Butyricimonas faecihominis: one gene and its partner. The protein of the gene in region 1 binds, or shares a complex with, the protein of each later gene. Links are inferred from orthologs where the notes say so. Each region holds a gene or a part of one and is shown in the gene's direction. Other genes may lie near its edges. The genes, in order: meaB and scpA.

Evidence for each region.
Region 2: the proteins of meaB (region 1) and scpA are in contact, whole or in part, in a crystal structure (PDB 8DPB), measured with the Methylorubrum extorquens proteins. The link is inferred for Butyricimonas faecihominis from one-to-one orthologs. Residues at the interface, in SOR26638.1 of Methylorubrum extorquens: Arg20, Ala21, Ala24, Arg25, Thr28, Ser32, Arg33, Arg34, His37, Thr98, Gly99, Gly100, Ser101, Ile102, Leu103, Lys106, Thr107, Ala110, Ala113, Ile114, Asp115, Arg116, Ala118, Phe119, Ile120, Arg121, Pro122, Pro124; in SOR27001.1 of Methylorubrum extorquens: Glu577, Glu578, Asn579, Asp580, Gly581, Arg582, Arg583, Arg585, His596, Ala604, Ser605, Ala608, Asp609, Gly611, Phe612, Asp613, Val614, Asp615, Ile616, Gly617, Pro618, Leu619, Glu625, Arg628, Gln629, Val631, Glu632, Asn633, Asp634, Glu661.

The regions. Positions count from the first base shown.
Region 1 is NZ_AP028155.1:2,227,984-2,233,844, forward strand. The notes cover bases 2,274-5,048. They hold meaB (methylmalonyl Co-A mutase-associated GTPase MeaB), read left to right. Parts: upstream 2,274-2,992; coding sequence 2,993-4,105; downstream 4,106-5,048. Other genes in these bases: R8806_RS09260 (fimbrial protein), read left to right, coding at 2,274-2,512; R8806_RS09275 (type I restriction enzyme HsdR N-terminal domain-containing protein), read right to left, coding at 4,826-5,048. Outside these bases: more of R8806_RS09260, read left to right, coding at 1-2,273; more of R8806_RS09275, read right to left, coding at 5,049-5,269; R8806_RS09280 (S-adenosylmethionine:tRNA ribosyltransferase-isomerase), read right to left, coding at 5,274-5,861. UniProt on the Escherichia coli protein: Binds and hydrolyzes GTP. Likely functions as a G-protein chaperone that assists AdoCbl cofactor delivery to the methylmalonyl-CoA mutase (MCM) ScpA and reactivation of the enzyme during catalysis.
Region 2 is NZ_AP028155.1:3,330,458-3,336,491, forward strand. Bases 1,292-4,239 are described here. They hold scpA (methylmalonyl-CoA mutase), read left to right. Parts: upstream 1,292-1,661; coding sequence 1,662-3,818; downstream 3,819-4,239. Other genes in these bases: mutA (methylmalonyl-CoA mutase small subunit), read left to right, coding at 1,292-1,629; R8806_RS13815 (hypothetical protein), read right to left, coding at 4,023-4,239. Also shown: more of mutA, read left to right, coding at 1-1,291; more of R8806_RS13815, read right to left, coding at 4,240-4,418; R8806_RS13820 (Rpn family recombination-promoting nuclease/putative transposase), read right to left, coding at 4,426-5,301; R8806_RS13825 (glycosyltransferase family protein), read right to left, coding at 5,430-6,034. UniProt on the Escherichia coli protein: Catalyzes the interconversion of succinyl-CoA and methylmalonyl-CoA. Could be part of a pathway that converts succinate to propionate.

The DNA.
Region 1 (5,861 bases):
TATCGCGAACATCAACACGACGATTCACGACCTGAACGACACGAAGCTGGATGCCGTCACCTCGAAAGCCGATTTGCTGGCACTGACATCGCACATGCAGGGAAAATACATCGAGAGAGGAATCCAGTTTCTGATGAGCGGGATGAAAGAAGGAGCCGAGTTAATAGCAAACCAAAATAACACGATCGACATCCCATTGACACGAACCGACGCAAAAGTACGTTTCAACGTGCAAACGAAAGAAGGCGTAACATTCACCCCTCGCGAGTGGAAGATCGTGGCTATACCGCGAGAAGTAAGCGTGTTACCGAACACCACACAAGGACAATTTGAATTTGAGAATTACTTTAACAGCGAGTGGAATAACTTTGAAATCTCCACCACGAACGCCATCACGTTCGCGTTCTACATACCCGAAAACAAAGTAAACCCCAAGGAAACAATACCCGCAGAGGGGGAATATCGCGATCAATATGCCCTACGGGAAAAACAAGAAAAAACACCTAACGCTGACGGAAGCGTGACAAACGGGGCTTACCGGTACGCGGATCAACGGGCGACCTACGTGAAATTGAAAGGAAATGTTTTTTATAGCATCGGCGGGGGACAAGAAATTTCAGCAGACGTAACTTACACCATTCACCTCGGAGGAGTGAATGGCGTGAACGATTACAACAGCCTCAGAAATCATTTTTATACTTACACGGTAACCATCAATAGCGTGGAAGACATCATCGTCGAGGTTGAATCAACAACAGGCGAAGAACCCTCACCCGGAAGCGAGGGAGATGTTGTTGTCGCCGAACGAATTAAAAGATTCGATGCCCACAATGAAATTTTCACGACAACTTTCGAGCAAAAGAATATCGACGAGAGCTTGACTTGGAACGTTTACACCCCATTCTCCAATGGAGCAGAAAATGAAAATCCCAAAGACTATGACTGGATATATTTCAACATTAACACAAAAAGTAGAAATTTTTATACCGAAACTTTTGTAACCTACCAAGGAGATAATGGTGTTTACACGGATGCCGAATTCAAAGATAAGAAGTACCAACACCCCCTGGATCGTTACATGAACGATATAAACAATGGAACACAGAAAATGCTAAACATCAAACAACTCGTCAGCATTTTGAAGGAATGTAAACGCAGGTATCTCGCATCACAAGGGAACCATTTATTTGATAGTGGAGATAAAATCATATTTACCACCTATCTTAAAGAGTATTACTATGACGTGAACCCGGAAAACACATCTGAAACCGTGGAAAACGGGCTTTGGAAAAAATTCGTCAATACACAGGAAAGAGTGCTCAATATTTTATCCAATCTTCAATACAGTCAAGACCAGATGAGTACCAAATCCATCGCATTGTACTCCATCAGGCAATCATCCATACAAACCATGTATAACAAAAACTTGACTGAAAACTTCACCGCATGGGGCTCCGAGGCTATACAGGATGAAACTCTTCTCCCGTTTGAAACAGAAAGAACTAAAACGAATCGCACGTATAACGATCTCAATAACGGACGAAAAAACTCCATCAACATGTGGATTGGAAACGAAACCATGAATTGGAACACCTACATAGATCCCACGACATGGGAAATGCAAGCTTCGTATGAAGCGGCCAAGTACAAATGCTTGCGCCTTAATCGCGACATGAATGGCAACGGGCGAATCGACAAGGAGGAGGTTCAATGGTACTTGGCCAGTATCAATCAACTCTCGGACTTGTGGATCGGAGAAAACTCCTTTGACTCGCAATCCCGACTATACAAATTCAGCACGTGGGAAGAAAACAAACAATGGTACGCCAGCAGCACCGTACTAGATAAAGACCGCCAAGGATTGGGTACTAATTTGTTTCCTTATACTTACAGGGACATTCCCCAGATATTGTGGTCTTCGGAAGGTTCAACCGTCGGTCCTTTAAATGGACCCGGATCCATTACCTCGACCAAGGTGTACTACAGGTGTGTCAGGAATCTAGGACTAGCCAAAAAGGCGAGCGAAAATGACCATCCAGAAGATTTCGTCACGTATGATGCCGCAAATAGAACCATCACTTTAACAAAACTAGATCCCAAATCGATACGAGGTTTCAGTACCGTAGAAGAGTTGCCCAATCACAACGAACGAGACGTTCGCGGGTACAACAAACCTTGGAACGCTTTTGAAATAAATGCCAAGACATACGGAAACGGGTTAACCTGGGAGATGGTTAACGCCCGCTCTCAACCCGGAGGAACAAATCCGGTATGCCCCAAAGGATGGAGGGTTCCCAATCAAAGAGAACTGGCATTAATGTACTCCAGGATGCCAAGAAACGCGACCTCTTGGCCCCTGAGCGACCATTTTTCCAGAAGTAGTTTCAGCTTTAACACAGCCGGTGGCGAACGCGTTGGTTTTTCCGTTGAAAATGAAGGATCGGTATATTACTTGATTAATCACAAAGACGAAGACCGTGGCGGAGTCCGCTGTGTAAGAGACATTAATTAGTAAAAAAAGTATATATGAATAAACGAGAACTTACAGCACTTATCGCAGAGCGCACCGGATTCAAGAAAAAGGACGTTCACACGACGCTACAAGCTACGATCGACTGCATTTCCGAGGTTATACTCGCCGGGGGACGGGTGACGTTCATGGGATTCGGTTCCTTTTATACCCAAGAGCGAGGCCCGCGAATAAGTTACAACGTGTACTCGAAAGAACGACGACACCTTGATTCCCGGAAAGTGATAAAATTTAAACCAACGTTACAAAAAAGAAAATAAATGCAACCAGAAAGGGGACTCTTTTCATCAAGATTCCCTGAATACCGAGGCGAGATTCCGCGATGGATCTCGCCTTCCTCGTTATTCATCGCTCCTGCATACAATAAACTTTCCGGGATAAGACTCACCCTGAAACCACGATTTTTTACTTGTAACTTCCCCACATTAACTCTATCTTTGTCGAAGATTAATTTAAAACGCTATGCAACAAAATATAGAACATCCTGAAAACGAAGCTTGTTATGAAGGACTGGCCGTCAACAAGGGTATCGAACAGCCGGATCCCGTGAACCCGGCCATCGCAGAAAGATTGAAGCATCTGAGGAAAAAGACGCTTACCGCGGACGAGTACGTGGCAGGTATTCTTCGCGGGGACATTAACATTTTAAGCCAAGCCATTACCCTCGTGGAAAGCGCCCGCGTTGACCACCAAGCCATGGCACAGGAAGTAATCAACCGTTGCCTCCCGAACACGGGTAAATCCGTCCGTATCGGGATCACGGGTGTACCCGGGGCCGGGAAAAGTACTTTCATCGAGGCGTTCGGGAAATTCCTTACCGGACAAGGACATAAAATTGCCGTGCTTGCCATCGACCCGAGTAGTGAACGTTCAAAAGGGAGTATTCTTGGAGATAAAACCCGTATGGAAGAGTTAGCCTGTGATCCACACGCCTACATCCGCCCTTCCCCATCGGCCGGCTCGCTGGGCGGCGTTGCCCGCAAAACGAGAGAGGCCATGTTGCTCTGCGAGGCTGCCGGATTTGACATTACCTTGATTGAAACCGTCGGGGTCGGTCAAAGTGAAACTGCCGTACATTCGATGGTCGATTTCTTCCTGCTGGTACAAATTGCCGGAGCCGGGGATGAATTGCAAGGCATCAAGCGAGGCATCATGGAAATGGCCGACAGTATTATCATTAACAAGGCTGACGGTAACAACATCACCCGTGCCGAACTTGCTAAAGTTCAGTTGCAAAATGCTCTTCACCTCTTCCCCCCTCACGAATCAGGCGTGGAACCGAAGGTCATGACCTGCTCCGCTTACGAGAAAACCGGGATCAAGGAAATATGGGAAAACATACTGCACTATTGCAGCGAAACCCAACAAAGCAAATATTTCGACATCCGTCGCAGCGAACAAGCCAAGTACTGGATGTACGAAACCATTGACGAACAACTGAGGAATCGTTTCTACCAGAGCCAGAAAGAACAAATAAAAGAGGCAGAAGAAAAAGTGCAGCATAACGAGGAAAGTTCTTTTGCTGCGGCCTTCCGCTTGTTAGACAACTATTTCAAGGAAGATACGAAACTATAATCGTAAAAATACTTCCAACCTACTCGGAACGGGAGAATATCCGAAATCACCTTTGGATGATCTCCCGTTCTGGTTTTATATCACCTGAGAACACCTTCTCACAGGGCTTTACATGAAAATTACCTGACTGTTGGGCGACTGTTGGCAGGTAATTAGGCGCCATCGCCCGATTGTCGCCGCCTAGTCGCCCGATTATCGCCGCCATTTTAACAGATGATTAGTAAAAATAACATAGGACACATCCGCACGAAACAAGACAACAATAGGTCAACATAGATCCAATTTCAAATTTTTATCTATTCTAAGCCCCGATAAAAGTATTGATTTATGTTAGGACATACCAACACATATTCCGAAAATACAGTTTTAAGATAAGTACAAGCGTCAAATATTCCTTTGTAGAAGAATCATTAAACGAACGTTTAATAAAAATTCATTTCATCCATACCTAACAAATATAATAATTTTTTAATAACCTGTGAATTGTTGATACACAGATTCAAAAAAAAGAAATGATTTGTGAGAATTTGGCGAAATTTGTTTATATTTGAGTGGCATTAAACGTTGGTTTAATGATATAGAAGGATTAATGTAGCCTTTAGAAATTCAGAGTCCGCCTCTATGGTTGCAAATTGTATGTGAAAGAACATGTTACATTCCCATCGGCATCGCTTAGGCGATGCCGGGGATATGTTCAATTCTTTTAAACAAAAATCCTGTTTACCCGCAAAAATTCGGAATTTCGGCTAACATTTGAAATTTTCCATTCCCGGAGATCTCCCCGCAAAAATGCAAGCACCCGTTCGTAATCGCGATAAAACGAGCTGCAATGGACAGATTATACTGGAATGCCTGATCGAAGACAGCCTGCGATAACGCCACGGAAGGCGCTTTACACTCCACGATCAAGTAAGGGTTCGCCTGCCTGTCATAACACACCAGATCAAAACGCCTTTTCATGCCGCACACTTGAATCTCTTTCTCGACGGCAATCAACTGGGCGGGATAACCTTTACTCTCGATCAAAAAATGAATAAAATGCTGCCTCACCCACTCTTCCGGGGTCAAAACGACGTACCTTTTCCGAATCATATCGAAAATCCAGATCTGCCCGTTCTGCTTTTTCACCTTGTACTCGAAAGGAGGTAAGTTCAAACTTTTCACGCAATCACTTTTTATCTTTTCTTACTTTCAAAAAACTACTATCACCATAACTCAAAAAACGGAAATCATGAGCCAAGGCGTAATCATACACTTTGTGCCAATCTTCCCCGATAGCCGCCGCAACCAATAATAATAACGTACTCTGTGGCTGATGGAAATTAGTAAACATCGCCGTGATCACCCGGTACGAATAGCCGGGAACAATAATAATCGTGGTCTTAGCCTTCAACAATTCGACATCTCGTTCATCGAACCACCCCAGCAAGGCAGTCATAGACTCTTTCAACGAGTAACCGGAAGGCAAGTCGTAAGCCTCCCACTGTCCCAGAGAACTGAAATCCTCATCTCCCAAAATTCGTTTCACGCCCATCCAGTAAAGGCTTTCCAGCGTACGGACGGATGTCGTTCCCACGGCAATAATATTTTCCGGGTGAGTACACAGATGCTCCACGACTTCCCGCCGAACAGAAATATGTTCCGTGTGCATATCGTGGCCCCCGATCGTCTCGCTTTTCACGGGACGAAACGTCCCGGCCCCCACGTGCAAGGTCAGCTCCTCGATCGTTATCCCTTTTTCCCGCAAGGCTTTCAA
Region 2 (6,034 bases), 1.1 Mb from region 1 along the record:
GTTCGTCAGGACATCGTGGTAGAGGATGTAGCTGAGGCGAACAAGAAAGCGTTGGATGTTCTGAACAAGGGTGTTGACTCACTCGGATTCGTGCTTACAAATTGCAAGAACTTCACGAAAGCCGATATGGCTGCCTTGTTGAAAGATATTTGCTTGGAATGTATCGAGATTAACTTCGTTGTATGCTGCAACAAAGTTGCTATCTTGAATATGTTCAAAGAGTACGTTGCAGAGAAAGGTTTCAACCCTGAAAAAATACAGGGAGGTATCAATATCGATCCGATCAGCAAACTCGTTTTAGAAGGAAAATTCTGTGACCCGAACCCGTTCAGCGTGGTAAAGGCTACCACGGAAAGCACTTCCGAACTGAAAAACTTCAAAACCATTGAGGTAGGTGGATATGTCTTCAATAACTCGGGAGCATCCATCGTTCAGGAATTAGGATTCAGCTTGGCTGCCGGAGTAGAATACCTTGACAAATTAACCGATGCAGGAATGGACGTGAAGGACATCGCTCCTCGTATGCGTTTCCACTTTGCTACCGGTTCCAAATATTTCATGGAAATTGCTAAATTAAGAGCAGCTCGTTATTTGTGGGCTCACATCGTGAAAGCTTACAATCCTTGCTGTGACTGCGTTTGCAAGATGAATATCCATGCTGAAACATCAGAATGGAACAAGACGGTATACGATCCGAACGTGAACATGCTCCGTACTCAAACGGAAACCATGTCCGCAACAATCGGTGGTGTTGACTCGTTCACGGTTCACCCGTACGACTATATCTACGAGTGCCATCCTTCAGAACTGGGAGAACGCGTAGCTCGTAACCAACAATTGTTATTGAAAGAAGAATCACACTTCGACAAAATCGTTGACCCTGCCGGAGGTTCATATTATATCGAGGAATTAACCCAATTCATCGCCGAGGCTGCTTGGAAACTCTTCTTGGAAGTACAAGAACAAGGCGGTATGGTGAAAGCTCTTGAATCAGGATTCGTACAGGCTGCCGTGAAAGCTACAGCACAGAAGAGAGATCAGGACATCGCTAACCGGAAAGAAAACTTCTTGGGTACGAACCAATTCCCGAACTTCAACGAGAAAATGGATAAAGAGCTTTGTGCTTGCATCCTAGAGCCGGAAGACAAAACCGCTCCCGACGCTGTTGTTGAAACGTTGAAACCTTACCGTGGAACTCAAGCTTTCGAAGCTATGCGTATCAGAACTGACTTGTTTGCAAAAGAACAAGGTCGTCGCCCGGTAGTTTACATGTTCCCGATGGGTAATTTGGCTATGCGTAAAGCAAGAGCTCAATTCGCTTGTAACTTCTTCGCTTGTGCAGGATTCCAAGTAATGGATAACAACGGATTCAAGACTGTTGAAGAAGGTGCTAAAGCATGCATGGACAACAAGGCTGATATCGTGGTAATCTGTAGCTCGGATGACGAGTACGCTACTATCGCACCGGAAGTATATGCAGCAATGCAGGACAAAGCAATCATCGTTGTTGCCGGTAACCCGGAATGCAGACCCCAACTAGAAGAAATTGGCATCAAGAACTATGTTCACGTGAAATGTAACGTGCTGGAAGACTTGAAAGCATACCAACAAAAATTGGGAATTAAGTAATTGACGATTTGTCATAAATCAAAAATTGAAAGATGAAACCAAATTTCAAAGATATAAATATCAAGTCAACAGAGAAAGCTACCACTGCTGCTGCAGAATGGGAAAAAGCTAATCACATTGAGAAAAACTGGTTGACACCCGAGCTGATACCGGTAAAACCCGTGTACACGGCTGAAGATTTAAAAGGGATGGAGCACTTGGATTATGTTGCCGGAATCCCTCCATATTTACGTGGTCCCTACTCCATGATGTACCCGATGCGTCCTTGGACAATCCGTCAGTATGCCGGATTCTCTACCGCAGAGGAATCAAATGCATTCTATCGTCGTAACTTGGCTGCCGGACAGAAAGGTTTGTCTGTAGCATTCGACTTAGCCACTCACCGCGGATATGACTCAGACCACCCGCGTGTAATCGGTGACGTGGGTAAAGCCGGTGTTGCCGTAGACTCTATCATGGACATGAAGATCTTGTTCGATCAAATTCCATTGGACAAGATGTCTGTATCCATGACGATGAACGGTGCCGTACTTCCTATCTTGGCATTCTATATCGTTGCCGGATTGGAACAAGGTGCTACTCTTGACCAATTACAAGGAACAATCCAGAATGATATCTTGAAAGAGTTCATGGTGCGTAACACTTATATCTACCCGCCGAAGTTCTCTATGAAGATTATCGCTGACATCTTCGAATACACTTCCAAGAATATGCCGAAGTTCAACTCTATCTCTATCTCCGGATACCACATGCAAGAAGCAGGTGCTACCGCCGATATCGAGTTGGCATACACCTTGGCTGACGGTTTGGAATACTTACGTGCCGGGGTTAACGCCGGAATGGACATCGACGCATTCGCACCTCGTTTGTCATTCTTCTGGGCTATCGGTATGAACCACTTCATGGAAATTGCCAAGATGAGAGCCGGACGTTTGTTGTGGGCTAAGATCGTTAAACAATTTAACCCGAAGAACCCGAAATCTTTGGCATTGCGTACACACAGCCAGACTTCAGGTTGGTCATTGACCGAGCAAGATCCGTTCAACAACGTGGGGCGTACTTGTATCGAGGCCATGGGAGCTGCTTTGGGACACACGCAATCTTTGCACACCAACGCATTGGATGAGGCTATCGCTCTTCCGACTGACTTCTCTGCCCGTATCGCTCGTAATACCCAGATCTATATTCAAGATGAAACTACCGTATGTAAATCAATCGACCCGTGGGGAGGTTCTTACTATGTTGAGAGCTTGACTCAAGAATTGGTTGAAAAAGCCTGGGCTCACATCCAAGAAATTGAAAAACTGGGTGGTATGGCAAAAGCTATCGAATCCGGTATTCCAAAATTACGTATCGAAGAAGCAGCCGCTCGTACGCAAGCTCGTATTGACAGTGGCGAACAAACCATCGTGGGTACGAACAAATATCGTTTGGAAAAAGAAGATCCGATCGATATTCTTGAAGTGGACAACACGGCAGTACGTGAAGCCCAGATCCGTCGTTTGCACGAATTGAAAGCCAACCGTAACCAAGCCGAGGTGGATGCCGCATTGGATGCGATCACTCGTTGTGCTGAAACCGGCGAGGGCAATCTGTTGGAATTGGCCGTAGACGCAGCCAAGAAGAGAGCCTCTTTGGGAGAAATCTCTTATGCATGTGAAAAAGTTGCAGGACGTTATAAAGCAGTTATCAGAACCGTGAGCGGAGTATATTCAAGTATTGCCAAGGAAGACGAAGACTTCCAGAAAGCCAAAAAACTGGCAGACCAGTTTGCAGAAATGACAGGACGTCGTCCGCGTATCATGATCGCTAAAATGGGTCAAGACGGACACGACCGAGGTGCTAAAGTTGTTGCTACGGGTTACGCAGACCTTGGTTTCGACGTGGATATGGGACCGTTGTTCCAAACCCCGGAAGAAACCGCTAAACAAGCCGTTGAAAACGACGTTCATGTTGTCGGAGTATCTTCTCTAGCAGCCGGTCATAAAACGCTTGTACCTGCCGTTATCGCAGAATTGAAAAAATTGGGACGTGAAGACATCCTCGTTTACGTGGGTGGTGTTATTCCTCACCAAGACTACCAATTCTTGTTCGATGCGGGTGCTATCGCCGTATTCGGTCCCGGTACCAAAGTATCCAAGAGTGCAATCCAAGTTCTCGAAATTTTGATTGACTTGGCTAAGAAATAATGAAATGCTATCAGGCAAGGGAAGGGAGTCCATAAGGCTCCCTTTCTTGACTATACCTCACCCCTATCTACACTCAAATCCTCCTGTCTTATCAATAGAGACACCCAGTTTATTTTGGAAAATTAAGGCGTTGACTACTTGTTATTCCTTATATCAAGCTATCCTTGAAGGCAAAATTATACCCACGAGTTGACTTTATTGCCCCTAATCAACAGAAAGATTATGATATTTTTCAAATTTCGTACCTTTCGAAAAACAATCGGGTAAACAATGTGCGGCATAACACAATTTTTCTTTATCAGAAGCCAAATTTTTGTCCGCACAATATTTTTTTATAATTGCCGTCGCATTTAAAAATCCATTCTTTTCTGATTCAGTCACTACAGAGATTTCATTATAATCATCGTCCAGAATATCCTGTCCATTAGAAGTGACGATCATATAAAGTTTTTCATCAACGCCTCCCACTTCTGCCGAAAATTGCCGATACTGCTCGTCTGTCAATTCTAGGAAATTCTCTTCAACCGGAAGAAATCCCAATTGGAACACCAGTTGAAGAGCCTGTCCCGTATTTCCGATTAATAAATCAAATACATTCATATATTACCTATAACTGTTCGACCTCCTCGGGTCGCAATCCCGTACTTCGAATAATTGTTTCCACGGATATTCCCATCTTTTTCATGTTTCGAGCAACTTCAAGAATACCTTCTGTACGGCCTTCTGCCCGACCTTCTGCTCGACCTTCTACCAGTCCCTCGAATTTAGCCGTTCCCAACACGTCGTTCTGGATCATGATCGCATCCACATGACGATCATAAGCGGCCCGCTCACTTGGATCCATATCATAGTAAACCAGTTTTTCTCTTGCCTCTTTTAATCCCGGTGTGGTCGTGTCCGGACGGATGTGATCGTTTTTCAAATAATCCAGCCACTCTTCAAGCGGGGTTACAGCCACCTTGTCAAATTCGTTCACTCGGATTAAAAAATATTCGGGAAATATCTCGGAGGGAAGACGACGAACCAAGGCATCACGTTCTTTCATTGTTACCTGTAAGTGGTCGCCGGTGTGAACTCCCGTGAACGTGTTCTGGCCGTGATACAAGTAATCATCACCTTTACCGATATCGAAATAGAGAATACTGATAGAATAAATTTTCTTCACTTCCGAGTAAAGTTCTCCCAGTTCTATATGCTCGATAATGGCCTTGGCCGCACCGTAAAGAATTCGTTCCAAGAAATATAATTCCCGCGTCACCTGAACTTCCACGATAATGATCTCGTCCTCGCTATCCCGAGCCTTGATGTCCACACGATTAAACTTGTCATTGTCGTCCTGTTGATTGCTCTCGCTTTCCAATATGTCAAGAATCTGTATCGGGCGATTCAGTAAAACTGTCAGCAAGCCTTCCAGCACCCCGAAATTAGCCTTGTTGCGCAACAAGCGTTTCACGGCCCAGTCAAATCGAATGTATTTATCCATCACTAAATCGTTTGATTACCTACTTCAAAGGTAAACATTTTTAATTACTTTTCCAAGGCTTGTTTAATGTACCCGGCATAACCTGAAAGTCTTTTGCATAAAAATGGATTGTAAGGTAAATAAACTTTCTACACCAGCGTCGTCAAATGCCGGATAAACAACTCTTCAGCAGATTGTACCCAAGCTCGAAAAACCCCTGAATCTGCATTATGGCTCGGAATATATTCCACGAGGCGGGAAACATCGAAAGTCGTACTCTCGATTCCCGCCCCGGCTCCAACTGCATCGGCAGCATTGATTTCCTGTTCCACGTGGGTAGGAATCATCATGACCGGCTTTCCCAGATACATCGCCTCGCAGACGGATTCAAACCCGGCGGTCGTGACATACCCCGAACAGCCTTGCATGTATTCTAGAAACTTGACATCATTAATCCGGTGGAAAGTTAAACGATCGTTTACCCGAAAAACCGGAGGAGCAGTTTTCTTGTCCCAAAAGAAGTGAGCCTCCTGATCGGGATGGGATTTATGCCACTCTTTTACCTCATCGGCATACCCGGGATTCAGCATATACCCTAAAATATATCCCTTATCCCGCGGGTCAGCTTGTAACACCTCTTCCCGTAAAAGTGGCGGTACGACGGCCATTCTCTCCCGGTAAAAATCCTTTAAGGGATAGAATGAAAGAGCCAATGTTTTCGTCGCCCCGATACTACACAACGTGTTATTCAGAC